Regions from separate parts of the Vibrio mytili genome, predicted to be linked through region 3. Evidence: predicted binding sites of a transcription regulator. Region 3 holds the regulator's gene; each other region holds the start of a gene.
What was found. The regulator PurR, encoded in region 3, represses purine synthesis genes. The targets are predictions, from matches to a motif close to TNANGNAAACGTTTNCNTNA.
Positions count from the first base shown of each region.

Region 1 (5,307 bases), 200 kb from region 3:
ACACCAGCTTTTTAGGTGCAACAGCAAGTAAAAAATGGACCTTCTTCGAAGCTTTCGCCACCATTGCGCCCATTTTTGGACTGATGTGGAAGAAGAATATACAAGATTCCATCAACCCAGAAGAGCGGTTATGGGAGGCAGCATTGAAGTCGTTGTCTTCACGTCAAAGTGATGAGTCTAACTTGGTGTGCTTAACCCGATTAGCGCAGGATGAAGGCGTGCGTGAATTGCGCATTGTGATGCCTTATGCATTGGACGCCAAGCAAATTGAGTACATCGAAAATCGAAGTCATCTAAAAGTTGACACGACAGAACAAGATATTTTGAACATCAAGTTTTAATGTGGTCTGCATTTTTCTTGAACATTTGCAGTCACAGTGATGTGGGAGATTTCTGCTACTCAAGTTACTGTTTTTTGATTTTATTAAGCCAACAGAAAAAGTCCGCATCATAGCGGACTTTTTATTACTGTTGTTCTGAGTTATTGCTGTTGCTCTAAGTTATTTGTTCTGGTCAGAAAACTCAGTCGATCAATCCATATTCCTTGCTCAGGATATCAATGATTTCAGCTTTAGGGTTATCGCTCAGATTCAGAGTCTTACCTGTAATTTTTTCTGCGATGCCAATGTAGGTTTTCGATATGTCCATCAAAGATTCAACAGGCAGCGCGTTCTCGCGTGCTAACGCTTCTCTCTCTGGCATGCGTTCTTTATTTAATAAAATATCTGGATCAGGGAAGTGGTTTAGCAGAAACTGACGGAAGCCTTCTTTCGAATTTTCTACAATTTTGCCAGCTTGGTATTCTTTTGCATCCCAAATTCGTGAAGAGTCTGGTGTGCCTACTTCATCCATGTAAATGAGCTTTTCTTTGCCGGCAGCATCCTGCACGTAGCCAAACTCGAACTTAGTATCGACGAAGATTTGATCGATAGCGGCTAGCGCATCACTAATGACATTAAAGCCTTCTTTTAACAATTTTTCGTACAGAGCAATATCGTCGGCGCTAGAGAAGTTAAAAGCGTCAAAGTTGTCGACTATGTTTTGGCGAGTGATGTTTACATCATCGGCTTCCGGTACACCAGGAATACCTTGCAAAATACCCTTAGTTGATGGCGTCATTAATAACTCTGGAAGCGCTTTATCTTTTTCTAATCCTTCAGGAAGTTGGATACCACAGAACTCACGTTCGCCGTTTGCGTAGGCACGCCACATAGAGCCAGTAATGTATTTGCGGCAAATCGCTTCAATTTTTACAGGTTTAGCTTTTTGTACAATCCAAACAAACGGGTGAGGGATGTCCAAAATATGGCTGTCCGCGAGTCCGTTGTCTTTGAAGAGTTTAAACCAATGATTAGAGATAGCGTTGAGTGCTGCCCCTTTACCTGGAACACCTTGGAGGCCACCCTCTGCATGCCATATGCAATCAAAAGCAGAAATGCGGTCACTAATCACCATAATTGCCAATGGGGCGTCTGGTGCCACATCGTATCCTTTTTCTTTAATCAGGCGCGCGCTGTCTTGTTCTGTTAACCAGTAAACGGAGCGAACTTTTCCACTGTGAACGGGTTTATGGGTGCGAATTGGCAGGTCGTCATTGACGGCAAGTACTTGATTGGCAAGGCTCATTGCGACATTCCTATCATCTTAATCAAACGTCATAAAGAGAAGATATTCAGCGAGCAGTCATGGCTGAATAAATCGAATGTGGGCATCATACCAGAACTATTTGAACTCTCCAGAGAAAAAGCAAACGTTTGCCTTAATTGTTTGTACTCGACTTGAGTGGACACTTGAGTTTCGACAGATTAATTGAGTGTAGATAAAAAATGCCTCCTTTAATCGGAGGCGAGTGCAGGATGGTTAACGTCGATCTTAATTAGTGGTACTGGTTTACTCTGCCTTCGACGAAAAAGACTTCACACTGATAGCGATGTGCAATATCGCGCAGCATCGATTGATTCATAGTGGCGATGTTATTGGATGCAACTACCGCACTGGCATTTCCTGATTGAATGGCCTTAATGACAATTTCTACCTCGGAAAGCTGCTGAGAGGGTTTCATCTGAATAATGTTTTTACAGCAAATGTTGGAAGCAGTGAGTTGGTCAAAATCCGGACGCGGGCACTCAGCAGTATACAAAATCCATTGTGGCTGTTGGGATAATACCGCTAACTTCATTAGAAGCTGCTCAGAAACATCCATTGGCTGAGTTGTTTGAGCCAACACATTGTAGCGTGAGTATGTATGGGTTTGATTATGTAACTGCATCTTACTGTTCCTTTATACATGCTGTATGTGTATACAGTAGTTTGTTTTGGCCACCTGATCAACCAATTTTTATACAATTTCTCCTCATATATTGATTTAATTTTTCTCGCTATTATTTTTATATTATTGATTTTTCTCGCTATTATTTTAAATGTGACAAGTTTGATAATGATTGGAAAATGTGACGAAAATAGAATTATTGATGGGATATCTACTCATAAGAACCACTGTATATACAGTGGTCTAACCGAAAACAGCGTGTGTTAGCTGAGCTCTGAATTAGCAAGGTACAGCGTCTTGGCTTTTTCTTATCTCGATGACGGGTTAGGTGAGTAGGAGAGGGCGTTATGACGGAATCGTCAACCTTGAGGCTGTCGATGAGAGTAGAAGTCAACGGGGCGTGTTCATGAAGAGCAACGGGGTAATAGACCTATTCGAGAAGTCAGCACCCCACGATCTAAAAGCGCCTTATAAAAGGCGCATTTAAAATCAGTCCATTGATGTTACAACGAGTTAGCTTGCTTTTTGCGCCATGCGTTCACGCATTTGAATCTCGCCTTGATTAAATAAGCGAACGTCAATTTTAGCCATGTCATAACAAGCTTTGCACGAGCTATTGTGTTTACCGTCTAAGTAGTCAAGACGAGTTACGAGGCTTGTTTTTTTGCACCAATCACAGTTGCCGATTTTAGTGAACATTGATTTTCTCCCCACCTAGTTAAATTTGAGTCGTTAGGTGTATTCAACAGATAGCATTATTGCTGAAAAAGAATGGGAAGTTAAATGTCTGTTAACTTATTTGAGAGAGAGATCGTTTGCGAATCTCAATATTGCGGGGTTCATAAGCCATCGGCTGAATTATGTATGTCGAAAATTACTTTTGTGTAACATTTTGTAAAATGGTTTTTAATGCTTGATTGAGACGCGTCATTTCCGCATCGCTGCCCTTGGCATCAGGATGGTAAAGTTTTGATAGTTGGCGATAGCGAAGTTTTATCGCCTGAGTGTTGGGAATGGTTTGAGGTGTGTAACCGAACATGGCACAGGCGATAGCAAGAGAGTGGTTATCAGATTGTTTTTTAGTTTGTTTAAACTCTTTGAATATTGTTTCTAACTGACGTTTAAGCTTTTTATTCGCGTATGTCAGCTCTTTCACTCTGATCGCAAGTTCTGCCGCTTGGTTGGTCTCTTTTGTGAGCTTAATATGATGCGTATATTTGTAAAAACCCAATCCGCTGCCGCCGATCAGCAGAGCGGCGGCTCCAGCCGCTAGCCATAAGCCAAGTTGATCTGTACTCAGACTAACCAGAGAGGTTGATTGGGGAGCCTTTGCCGATTGGGTGGCTTCATCAAGTGCTTTTATTTCAGAGACTTGTCGTTCTCTTAGTTGGTTAAAGCGTTGTTCTAGGTAATGAGCGTACTCTTGTTCCGCTTGTGGATTGTTTAACGCTGCAAGTTGGTACCAAGCTTCGATCAAGTGAGAAGAATCTAGATTGTTTTGTTTGTGAGCAAGAAAATGTGCGAATAAGTAACCATGATCATCAGGATCGTTTAAGGCGATTGACGCTAGCCAGTAGATCGCTTGTGTATTATCAATAGGACCGTGTTCACCCGAAGCAAAATCTTGTGCTAGTAGTTTTTGAGCGGGTAGGTAACCTTGCTGTGCTGACTGATTCAGCAAGTAGCGGATGTCGGCTGGTGAATCAGCATTAGGAGCGTGCGCGAGTTGTTGCGCACGTTCGAATTGCTTCTGAGCGGTTGTCGGCATTTGGGATGCAAAACTACTACCACCAAAATAAAAAACGACAGTAAGTAAAAGGGCAATAGCTCTTAACAGCATAGGCATGTAGGCCTAGTATAACTAGGCCCGCTCCGTTAACTCTGAATATTACCTGCTATGGTGCAACCAATTTACTTCAGTGGCAAGATTTGGATTTCTACACGGCGGTTGCAAGCACGACCTTCCGCTGTCTTGTTAGAGCAAATTGGGTTACGTTGGCCATAACCACGTGCAATAGCACGGCCTGCTGCGACATTTTGACCGACTAGGAATTGACGAACTGATTCAGCTCGACGTTCAGAAAGGGATTGGTTGTAAGACTCACGACCTGTGCTGTCAGTGTAGCCGTCAATCACTAGGCTAGTATCTGGATATTCAACCAAGATACGAGCGACACCGCGAAGCGTATTATGAATGCTTGAGGTTAATTGGTAAGAGTTCGTGTCAAAGCCAATACCGTTTTCCATACGAAGTAGTAGTTGGTTTTCGCCAACACGTTGTACTTGAACACCAGAATTTTTCAATTCACGGCGCAGCGCAGCTTCTTGTTGATCAAAATAGTAACCAACGCCAGCTCCTGTAGCACCGCCGGCAGCGGCACCAATCAATGCCCGTTGGCGACGCTCTTTAGCGTTATCACCAGTAGCTAAGCCGATAGCAGCACCAGCCACAGCACCGGTAATGGCACCGAGTGTTGTAGAGTTGGTTTCGTACTCACCCGTTGTTGCGTTTTGACGTTGAGTGGCTTGACAGCCAGTAAGTGCTAGCACAAGAGCCAGCGCAATAGACACCTTGTTCAAGGGCAAATCTCCATATAAAAATAAGGCAAATGCGATTATTGAAGTCGATTATTAACGAGTTGTTTTTGATTTATGTTAAGCCAAAGTAAGAAGCGACAAGAAAAGTACGAGATTCTCTTAACGCTTCCGGTTACGGGGCTGGCTCAAGTTAAAGGGTAGCCTATTTGGAGGGGGTATCGAGCATTTTTCGTGCTTGCGCGCCGTCAACGCCGCGGTTGACGGAAACCTTTCTTCCTTTTTTAAGGCCAACTTCATAATCTGCAGTCAGGTTCTTCATGGCTTCTTTAAGTTGTTTCTTAAAGGTTTCGCGATCGATATTTTGAAATTCTTTATCAATGTAGTCGTTGATTTTGTTTGCTGACTCATCATCTGGCGTGATCACTGGCAGTTTTTCAATGGCACCCTCGACCCAACCAGAAACAAACGAGTTAACGCGTCGAGTTACTTCCGGTGAAGAG
Region 1 is NZ_CP110481.1:1,682,270-1,687,576, reverse strand. It holds gene ONE56_RS07810 (hypothetical protein) at 1-341, shown strand, start outside; gene ONE56_RS07805 (phosphoribosylaminoimidazolesuccinocarboxamide synthase) at 523-1,626, opposite strand; gene ONE56_RS07800 (SulA-like leucine-rich domain-containing protein) at 1,877-2,269, opposite strand; gene ONE56_RS07795 (hypothetical protein) at 2,783-2,968, opposite strand; gene ONE56_RS07790 (J domain-containing protein) at 3,144-4,109, opposite strand; gene ONE56_RS07785 (OmpA family protein) at 4,181-4,849, opposite strand; gene ONE56_RS07780 (DUF2786 domain-containing protein) at 5,010-5,307, opposite strand, start outside.
Region 1: ONE56_RS07805 (phosphoribosylaminoimidazolesuccinocarboxamide synthase) is a predicted target of PurR. The motif match lies at 1,743-1,762, and genes of this name have one in related genera.

Region 2 (5,307 bases), on a different replicon from region 3:
AAATTATTGACTGGTTCTATTCCATCAGGTTTAGATGTGCAGCCGAACAGCGCAAACAATACAACGGTTAACAATATCTTTAGTTTTTTCATGCAGCTCTTTACCATATGCAACACAATTAAATGGGTTATTTTACGATTCACTGTGAATTTCGATCACTAAAGGTAGTGCTATTGAAATTCCTCCACCAATGAATGTAGGTTAAAACCTACACACTTGTACATCGATTCCTTCAATTTAACTGTTTATATATCAAAAGTTTGCATGATATAGACATTTCTTTTCACGCGACACGGATATAATATGTGTCGAAATCAAGTGAGGTCGTTGTTATGAATTTAAAATTAGTGTCAGCTTGCGCCGTGTTAACTTTGGTTATGGGTTGTCAACCACAAGACAAAAGTGACACGGTAAATGTCATTACCTCGACAGATATATGTGACTCACAAGATAAGATGCTAGGTGGGTGGGAAAGGTTCGACGCGACTCCAGATGTACAAAAAGCGATGGCGTTTGTTCTGACAAAAATGGACACACCGGCAACGTTCAAGCAGATTACTGACGTTCACGCGCAAATCGTTAGTGGCGTCAATTACGCGATAGAGTATGAACTGGATGATGCCTCGGTGTGGAATACCATTGTTTACCGAAATCTGGAAGGTCAATACGCGTTAGCACAATCCCCACGAAAAGGACGTTTCTGCAAGCAGTAATATCAACATAAACAGCAGCTCAAAGAATCCGATAAGTGCAGAACGTTTATTGAATTGACTGACGGTATAGGTAAGTACACTGCCACGGACGTTTAATTACATAGAACTATGCCAATATGTTACAAGTGGCACCATCAACGTCTTATAGACCCCAAACACTGTTTGGCACCGAGGGTAAGAACAGTACAAATATTACCAACCTCATAAATTTACCTGCAACTTGAAAATATATTACATATTTTTGTGATACAATCCCGGCCTATTTTTTCTCACTCACATACAAGTATGAAGTTTCCTGGTCAGCGCAAATCAAAACACTACTTCCCGACCCATGCTCGAGATCCGTTAGTCAACCAAATTCGACAAGCACCAAAGCTCTATCGTCCAACGATCGTTGGTGTTGGTCAAACCATCGTGGATATTGAAGCGCGTGTCGATGATGCGTTTTTAGAAAGATACGACTTAAGTAAGGGACATTCACTTGTCCTTGAAGAAAGCAAAGCAGACGCTCTCTACGAAGAATTAGTTGAACAAGGATTGATTACACATCAATATCCGGGTGACACGATAGGCAATACACTTCATAACTATTCTGTCCTTGCTGATAGTAAGTCCGTACTGCTGGGAGTGATGTCAAAAAACATTCAAGTCGGTTCATTTGCATACCGTTATCTATGCCGTACCTCTTCACGTATGAACCTTAACCATCTACAAACCGTCGATGGTCCTATTGGACGTTGCTATACACTGATAACTCAAGATGGCGAACGCACTTTCGCTATCAATGAAGGTCATATGAACCAGCTTCTTCCTGAAAGTATCCCAGAAGAAGTCTTTGATAAGGCGTCTGCACTTGTGGTCTCTTCTTATCTAATGCGTGGAAAAAAAGACGACCCGATGCCGCAAGCGGTGCAAAAAGCCATTGAATTTGCTAAGCAGCATGATGTTCCAGTCGTCCTAACGCTTGGGACAAAATATGTGATCGAGGGTAATGAAGCTTGGTGGCAAGATTATATCCGTGAGCACGTATCGGTCGTCGCGATGAATGAAGAAGAAGGGGCTGCGCTTACTGGCGAAACCGATCCGTTGAAAGCCGCGAATGCCGCACTGGAATGGGTTGATCTCGTCCTGTGTACAGCGGGTCCTAACGGTCTTTATATGGCCGGATATGCCGATGATAAAGTGAAGCGCGAAACAAGCCATGAAACACTTGAAGGGTCTATCGATAACTTCAATAAATACGAATTCAGCCGCGCTATGCGCAAAAGCGACTGCGAGAATCCAATAAAAGTGTATTCACACATCGGTCCATATTTAGGTGGCCCTCTTAAGATCAAGAACACCAATGGTGCGGGTGATGCGGCTCTATCAGCACTTCTTCATGATATGGCGGCGAACTCATTCCACCAAAAAGAAGTACCAAACTCTGAAAAACATGCCGTTCGTTGTCTTACTTATTCATCACTATCGCAGATTTGTAAGTATGCAAACCGTGTCAGCTACGAAGTCTTAACCCAGCACTCTCCCCGCTTGTCACGCGCATTGCCAGAACGTGAAGACAGCTTAGAAGAAACCTACTGGGATAGGTAAAACACCCACTCTGAACACAATGCATACATAAGGCCACCATCGGGTGGCCTTTCGTTTTGATCTAGAGCACTAATTAGTTTTATTAGTTAGAATGAAGCACGATCATTGGCGAATAATTCTTTACACTAACGCCTCAGCCAGTATTATTCTCGCGCAAACGGTTGCGCAACTCTAGAGTCTGATTTGATTATTTGACACTAAACGGCACGTGTTAGTCATTTTTTGGGAGTATCCATGCAGTCTGATATTGAAATTTGTCGAAACACCCAGTTATCTTCCATTGAACGTATCGCCAAGCAAGCGGGTTTACTGCCTGATGAATATGATACTCATGGTAAACATAAAGCTAAAGTTAACCCCAAGTGCCTTCAACGACTTCGTGATAATAAAGATGGCAAATTGGTGCTCGTCACTGCGATCACCCCAACTCCGCTTGGTGAAGGCAAAACGGTAACGACCATTGGATTAGCTCAGGGACTGGCGAAACTCAACCAACAAGTCATGGCATGTATTAGGCAACCCTCAATGGGACCTGTTTTCGGTATCAAAGGAGGCGCTGCAGGCGGTGGCTATTCACAAGTCGCACCAATGGAAGAGCTTAACCTACATTTGACTGGTGATATTCATGCCGTCACAGCAGCGCATAACTTAGCATCAGCCGCACTGGACGCCCGTTTATACCACGAGCAACGCGAAGGATATGACGTATTCGAAGCTCGCACTGGCCTTAAAGCTTTGAAGATTGATACCAACCGTATTACGTGGAAAAGAGTCATGGATCATAATGATCGAGCGTTACGCTTGGTCAAAATCGGGCTCAATGAGCCTGGTAAAACCATAAACGGTTACGAGCGAAATGAAGGGTTTGACATCTCCGCAGCCTCAGAATTAATGGCGATACTAGCACTCGCCAAAGACTTAAAAGATCTTAGACTGCGTATAGGAAAAATCGTCGTCGCTTATGACTTAGAAGGACATCCTGTTACGACAGAAGACTTGCAAGTTGCTGGTGCAATGACGGTGACCCTGAAAGAAGCCATTGCACCGACCATGATGCAAACGCTTGAAGGTGTCCCTACCCTCATTCATGCAGGTCCATTCGCCAATATCGCGCATGGTAACTCGTCAATCATCGCAGATGAGATAGCATTGAAACTGTCCAGTTACACGGTGACTGAAGCAGGTTTTGGCTCGGATATGGGGTTTGAGAAAGCGTGTAACATCAAAGCGGCCGCCTCTAAGAACGCCCCAGATTGCGTGGTTATTGTCGCTACTCTCAGAGGCTTAAAGGCCAATTCAGGCCATTATGAATTACGCCCAGGAACTCCGATTCCCGAGTCAATTTTTGAGACCGATGAGGCTGCTTTACAAGCGGGCTTTGAGAACTTGAAATGGCACATTAAAAACGTTAAAAAATATGGTATTCCCGTTGTTGTCGCACTAAATCAGTTCCCTCAAGACTGTGAAACAGAAGTGGCACAACTGAAGCAGCTTGTTCATGAGTTTGATCCACAGGTCAGCGTCGCGATTAGTACCGCTTTCTCACAAGGTGGTGAAGGCACCATTGACCTTGCCCAACTTGTGGTCAACGCATGCGAGCAGCCAACCGCTTTTAGACCGCTCTATCAATCGGATCAAACTCTCAAAGAAAAGTTAATGGCAGTATGCGAAACCGGATATGGCGCATCTCAAGTGGACATGAGCGACCTTGCTAAGCAGCAGCTCTCTCAATTTGAGCGTTTAGGTTTTAATCACCTAGCGGTATGTATTGCCAAAACGCCACTGTCCATCACTACCGACGCCACTGTTAAAGGTGCACCAACCGGCTTCTCGGTACCCATTAGGGAGTTGCGTTTATGTGCAGGCGCAGGATTCGTCTATGCTCTTTCAGGCAATGTCATGACCATGCCTGGCTTGCCGGACAAACCTGCATTTATGAACCTCGACATCGACGAAGACGGCCATATAATCGGGCTTTCGTAACGATTCAGTCTTTCAAATCGAATCATGTATGGGAGCACATACGAGCTCCCTCTATCTCCTTGATGCCACACCACTTTACATTGTAAATCACCAAATTAGAACAGACTTACCCGCACACCCCGCTATGGTGCAATGCTTAATTCAATTTTCACTAATATGGTGCAAACAATAACATTGTTACGACTAAAACCATTGATTTAAGTAAGGTAATTTCTATGGCCCGATTCTTGTACTAAAGTTGATGATAGAACATAAATACACCATAACGTGCTATTCAAAACTTTATTTTTCGTCAACCAACTCCCCTTGGTTAGTATTGTTTTTAGGCTCGTACAATAGGGAAAGAGAAAACTATGCAAGACGCACTCGCTGTAATTTTAGCTGGAGGTGTGGGCTCCAGACTTAGCCCACTCACCGATGACAGAGCCAAACCTGCGGTTCCATTTGGCGGTAAATACCGCATCATCGACTTCACGCTAACCAACTGCCTTAACTCAGGTCTCAGAAAAATCCTCGTCTTAACACAATATAAATCCCACTCACTTCAAAAACACCTAAGAGATGGTTGGTCGATATTTAATCCAGAACTGGGTGAATACATTACCGCTGTTCCTCCACAAATGCGCAAAGGTGGTGCATGGTACGAAGGTACAGCCGATGCGATTTACCACAATATGTGGTTGTTGTCCCGTAATGATGCAAAATACGTTGTGGTTCTATCTGGTGATCACATCTACCGCATGGACTACGCCGCGATGCTTGAAGAGCATAAAGAAAAAGGGGCAAAATTGACCGTAGCGTGTATGGATGTACCTGTTGAAGAAGCGTCTGCATTTGGTGTAATGGGAACGGATGAAAATGGGTTAGTGAATTCTTTTATCGAAAAGCCAGATTGCCCCCCTACTTTACCCGAAGACAAAACAAAGAGCTTAGTATCGATGGGCATCTACATCTTTGATATGGATGTGCTCCAAGAAGTACTCGCACAAGACGCCAAAATAGAAACGTCGAGCCATGACTT
Region 2 is NZ_CP110482.1:776,342-781,648, forward strand. It holds gene ONE56_RS17120 (lipocalin family protein) at 1-92, opposite strand, end outside; gene ONE56_RS17125 (cystatin domain-containing protein) at 333-713, shown strand; gene ONE56_RS17130 (inosine/guanosine kinase) at 999-2,303, shown strand; gene ONE56_RS17135 (formate--tetrahydrofolate ligase) at 2,538-4,286, shown strand; gene glgC (glucose-1-phosphate adenylyltransferase) at 4,640-5,307, shown strand, end outside.
Region 2: ONE56_RS17135 (formate--tetrahydrofolate ligase) is a predicted target of PurR. The motif match lies at 2,453-2,472, and genes of this name have one in related genera.

Region 3 (5,307 bases):
GTATGTCATTGGGTACCATCATTGTGCGCAACCTAGCAGAGCTTGCGACAGAAAGGGTCAGCTCAATGGTGCTAGGTGGTGCCGTGACTCGGTTGAATACACGCTCGCAAATTCTGGTGAAGTCAGGAAACTTCTGCAAGCACATCTTACCTTATATGTGGTTATATAAGTTATTTGCTTATGTTGTGATGCCACAGAGGAATCAACGTGAATCGAGGCATCTATTTATTCGAGAAGCTAAGAAACTTTGTCAAAAAGAGTTCAAACGTTGGTTTGTATTAGCGGCGGATGTGAACCCATTAATGAAGTATTTCAAAGACAGAGAGTTGCCAATACCAACACTATACTTGATGGGGGATAGGGACTATATGTTCATTAAACCTGTTAAAGAAATGGTTGCAGCACATAAGTTAAGCGTACTTCGTGAAATTCCTAACTGTGGGCATGTTTGTAATGTTGAGCGACCAGACGATTTTAATCAACATTCCATTGAATTCATAAAGCGACAAAGCTTAATGGCTTAACTAGTAAGGTCCTAGGATCCTAGAGGGGGAGATACTCGAAGCTTCAGTATTCTCGTATTGGGATTGGTGTGTTGTATTTTAGGGAATACAGAATAGCGTCACGATTGAGCTCGCTGGCATGACGTTGACAAGCTGAATGCATGGGATAAATTTCAGTAATCAGTAATCAGTAATCAGTAATCAGTAATCAGTAATCAGTAATCTTTTTCTAGGGCCTAGAACCTAGGACCTAGGACCCTAATACCTAGTCCCTTCCATCAATGTGATACCCACACCGCCAACAAGCACCGAATTGCCCTTCATTGTTCTCTAAGCAATGAGGGCATTGCCAATCCGGAAATACGTTTGGTTGCGTTTGCTTTTCATAGCCTTCAATAATTATCGCTGCCTGGCGGTGTTGCTCTGGATTCAACAACCAAACATAAGGATCCGTGTCTTCCCCAAAGGGCAATTCACCCTTTAACCCAAAGATCCCCTCTCCACGTACCTCACAACATACCTGCTCTGCTTTTAGCAACTCGCAGACAATATGGGCTTCAGCTGGATTCTTAGCGATAAATATCTTCATTAAGTATTATTTCTCTTGCTTTGAATGTTGGGCATGAACCTCATCATTACCCACTTAATGATGATAGGAAACAACCCAAGTAAAGCCAAAGAGGCTAATATGGAGGGCGACGCGGCATCGGAGAGGCTTTCAATGCGAGCTAATTGGGTACCTGCATTTAGGTATACGGCGGTTCCAGGTAGCATACCTATTTGGCTTATCAGGTAGAATCGGCCGACTGACATCGGCGTTAGCCCCATTAAAAGGTTGATTAAGAAAAAAGGAAATACCGGAATCAAACGCAGCGACAACAGATAGAACGAACCGTCTTTTTTGACACCATTGTTAATGGCCTCGAGTTTTTTGCCGAATTTATTTTGTACCCACTCTTGCAGCAAATAGCGGCTACTCAGAAACGCCACTGTCGCTCCAATCGTACTGGCAAAAGAGACTAGCAACAAACTTGACCAAAAACCAAAAAGTGCTGCACCGAGTAAGGTGACCACCGCGGCGCCAGGAATCGATAAAGCAGTAACGACAATATAGGTGAAGAAGTACACCGCCGCTGCCAAGATGAAGTTTTTATCAATATAAGCGTTTAAATCGGCTTGCTGGGCTTTGGCATTTTCTAAGGTCAAATAGGGGCTAAAGTATGTCGCTAAGATTACGATGACAGTAACAAGGATTAACCCGACGATCTTTTTTTTATCCATTATGCAGTTCCACTTAGATATCACAAAATCTATAGACAGGTTAAGAGAGGAAAAAATTTCAAAAAAAACCGCAGATAAAACTGCGGTTTGATGATACTTGAAAACGGACGTTACTGAAGTTGGCTTTTTAGTTCATCCCGACGAGTTTGCGGAACCACGCTCCAGTGAGTACCATTAATCGCGCCTTCTAAAGCCCAGAGTAGTTCGATACTTACAGAGGTGCTGTGCGTATCTTGGATTGCTTTATATGCGTTTAATGCGCCTTCTTCTTCGAGCTGTTCTACGGATTTAATTCCGGCTTTTTTCAACATTCGCTCTGTTGCTAACCGAAGGTTAGGTAAGTCTTTTAACCGCGTTGGTTTGGTATTGGCTTGCTCGACTTTTTCCAACTTTGCGCATTTAAGAGATTGTTGCGCAACGTCCAATAAACGTTCACGAGATTCCCATAAATCATTAGAAATAGCATAGTATTTAGTAACAACGGGAAAGCCACGCTTTTTATATACGTACGGTTTTAGTCCTTGTTTCTCGAACTGAGAACAGGACTGCTGGTCTGCTCGTATATGAAGCTGATTGTTCACTACTAGAGCAAACATAGTCTCATCTGCGAACAGCCCGAAGCCGCCAAACATTGAGCGCGATTTGATCGTGCCAAGTGCCTCAAACAGCTTCATTGAGTCTTTGAGTATTGGTTTATCCATGATGTCTTATCTCGGTGTAATTCATATTACGCCACCAAAAATCAGGTCCGAGAGATTAGCAAATGCATGTAGTAACAATGTCATTAAAGGGTAAACTCATTATATGCATATTTGCCATCGGCAACCCCGCTACCTTCCACTAAAAAATAGGGTTCAGGCCGGAAGCTTTGCGTCCCATTCTTTCAAATGGTTTGCCCTGTGCGTGACATTTTCAGAATACTGTGGATATTGAATCAATATCACATTTCAGCTCATAAAGTGTGATGTTCGTTCAGTAAATAATGCGTAATTATGCATTATGATTCTTATTATCTGATGTGGTCAATTAACACAACAAGAGAACGCTTTTATTGCATTAAGTGACAATAAAACAAAGAGTTATTTTGTGAGGTTTTGTGAAAAGTTAGATGGGGGTTTAATAAATGTTATTTTTAAGAAAAAAATAAGCACCTTGCGCAGGTGCTTATTTGTTAGACTATTTTACTCAGTTGAGTTTTTTAACCGTATTGCGGATGACCAGCTCAGGCTGCATTTCAAAAATTCGCTTCTCATGCTCTTTATCTTTAATTCGCTCAAGCAGAATTTCGAACGCATTTTTACCAACACGGCGCTTAGGCTGGTGAATGGTTGTAAGTGGTGGTGAGAAATACTCTGCCAGCTCAATATTGTCATAGCCCACAACAGAAATATCATCTGGCACTGAAATGCCATTTTGTTGTAATCGGCTCATTAAACCAAGTGCCATTGTATCGTTGAAGCAAAAGACCGCTGTTGGACGCTTTTTCATAGCGGTGATCTGATCGGCAACCAATACGGCAGTGTCACATTCAAAGTTACCTTCTAGAATCCAATCCTCGTTTACAGGGAGATCAGCTTCAGCCATAGCACGACGGAAACCTAGAATACGTTCCTTACAAGCCAGTTTTTCAAAGTGACCACTTAAACACGCAATATCAGTATGACCATTATCGATTAGGTACTTAGTTGCTATGTAACCACCTTCCTCTGAGTTATCCATGATTTTATCTGCTTGAGAGCTCTCTGGCCCCCAATCCATGACCACCTTTGGAATATCAGCATGACGGTCAAGCATCTCTTTTAGCTCTTCGGTTAAATCGGAGCACATAACCAAGATGCCATCAACACGCTTTTCTGCCAACATACGAATATAGTCACGTTGTTTTTCGTATATGCCACCTGTGTTACATAAAATCAGAGTATAACCTTGTCGGTAACAGTAACTCTCAACACCATCAATGACTTCAGAGAAGAATAAGTTGGTTGACTGAGTCACCAACATACCGATGGTTCTGGTTGAATTACATTTTAAGCTACGAGCTACCGCACTAGGGGCATAATTTAACTCATCAACCGCTTTCATGACTTTTTCTTGAGTTGCTTCTGCAACAAAGCGCGTTTTATTGATAACGTGCGAAACTGTAGTGGTTGAAACGCCGGCTAAGCGAGCGACGTCTTTTATAGTGGCCATAAATAGTGTCCTGTATCGAGCTACTATGATTATACCTTAGTGGAGAAAACCGGCTGCGCGAAAGTGCTTGCATTCACTTTATTGCATGTAATAAATACGCACCACGAGCGAGTAGATCGCGTTGATTATTGGTTATTCTATTATTGGTAAAGGCTTTTAGTAGCGGAGTTCAATGATCCTTGTCTGTTTTCATTTACGGAAAGTCATTGAACCAAAAAACACAAAAACCGCTGAAATGAGCGGTTTGCATGTAAATAATATATGTAATCGTTTGCGCTCACATTTTATCCCGATGTCACCAGTCAGGCAATGCTTTAGACAACAGTTTAGTGTATTTGAAGTCACAATTTTGCAGAGAACAACGATTAGCTATAATTATTCTCCAATCAGATAACCACTGTCCAGTTTACAAAATGCAATGAGCAACTGAGTCACACTGGAATAAAAGCCGAACTCATCAAGCTGGTAGCACTTTTTACCGAATTGGGGTAGCCATGTCATCAACTGGTTTTGAATAAAGTCATTTTGTTTTAGGAAAGCTTCTTCCATGTGCTTTTCTTGTTCAAACTCGTTGGAACGAATGATCATGTTGCCTAAAAAGTCGAGCTCTACGGCCAAGTGATCTGCGGGTTCATTTAAGCTAGCATCCACCTGTACGCCAAATTCTGCCATTAATCTTTCCATCTCTTCTGCTGGTTTATCATTAAGTAATCCAGAGCTACCGATGTACATAGAAGCGTAGGGAAGTGCACCGTGCTTGTGTGTTTTCAAAAACAGCTCACAGAAATCTGCGGCTAGCTCCAACTGAGCATCGTGACGCACTTGCAACCGATTCAGAGCATCAGTCAATGTATCGACTGCGGGCTTCAGGGCTGGGTTCTCGCCCAAACCAGATAGAAAGCCTCTTATCTCCACGCTGTGATACGCCTCTAGTTCTTTCTCTGTCAACTCTTTGGCAAACAGACTGGAAAACCACCAGTAAATTTCAGCGCGTTTTTCGTTGAAAGCCTTAAGTTCTTGCATGATTTGGCTCCTGCTAATGCACTCTCTTGAGCATCATAAATTCGTTTGAGGTTATGGGTATAAGTGTAATCAATTAAAATGAATAGCAGTAACTATGTTTGTGACGATTTATGCTGAAATATATGCAGTTGTTAATAGGTGTTCGTTAGATTGTTTTGAATCAAGAAAAACGTTAAATCTTGCTTTTTTGGCGAACAATGACTAGAAATGTTAATGATTATGAATAGAATACGATCCGGTAAATCACAACAGAAAGTGGTGTAAATGAGCTATCACGTATTAGTCGTAGAAGATGATGTCGTAACCCGCA
Region 3 is NZ_CP110481.1:1,884,070-1,889,376, reverse strand. It holds gene ONE56_RS08675 (alpha/beta fold hydrolase) at 1-524, shown strand, start outside; gene ONE56_RS08670 (putative signal transducing protein) at 769-1,092, opposite strand; gene ONE56_RS08665 (TVP38/TMEM64 family protein) at 1,092-1,784, opposite strand; gene ONE56_RS08660 (TfoX/Sxy family DNA transformation protein) at 1,895-2,485, opposite strand; cyclic di-GMP riboswitch class I at 2,602-2,691, opposite strand; gene purR (HTH-type transcriptional repressor PurR) at 2,970-3,974, opposite strand; gene torD (molecular chaperone TorD) at 4,350-4,997, opposite strand; gene torR (two-component system response regulator TorR) at 5,262-5,307, shown strand, end outside.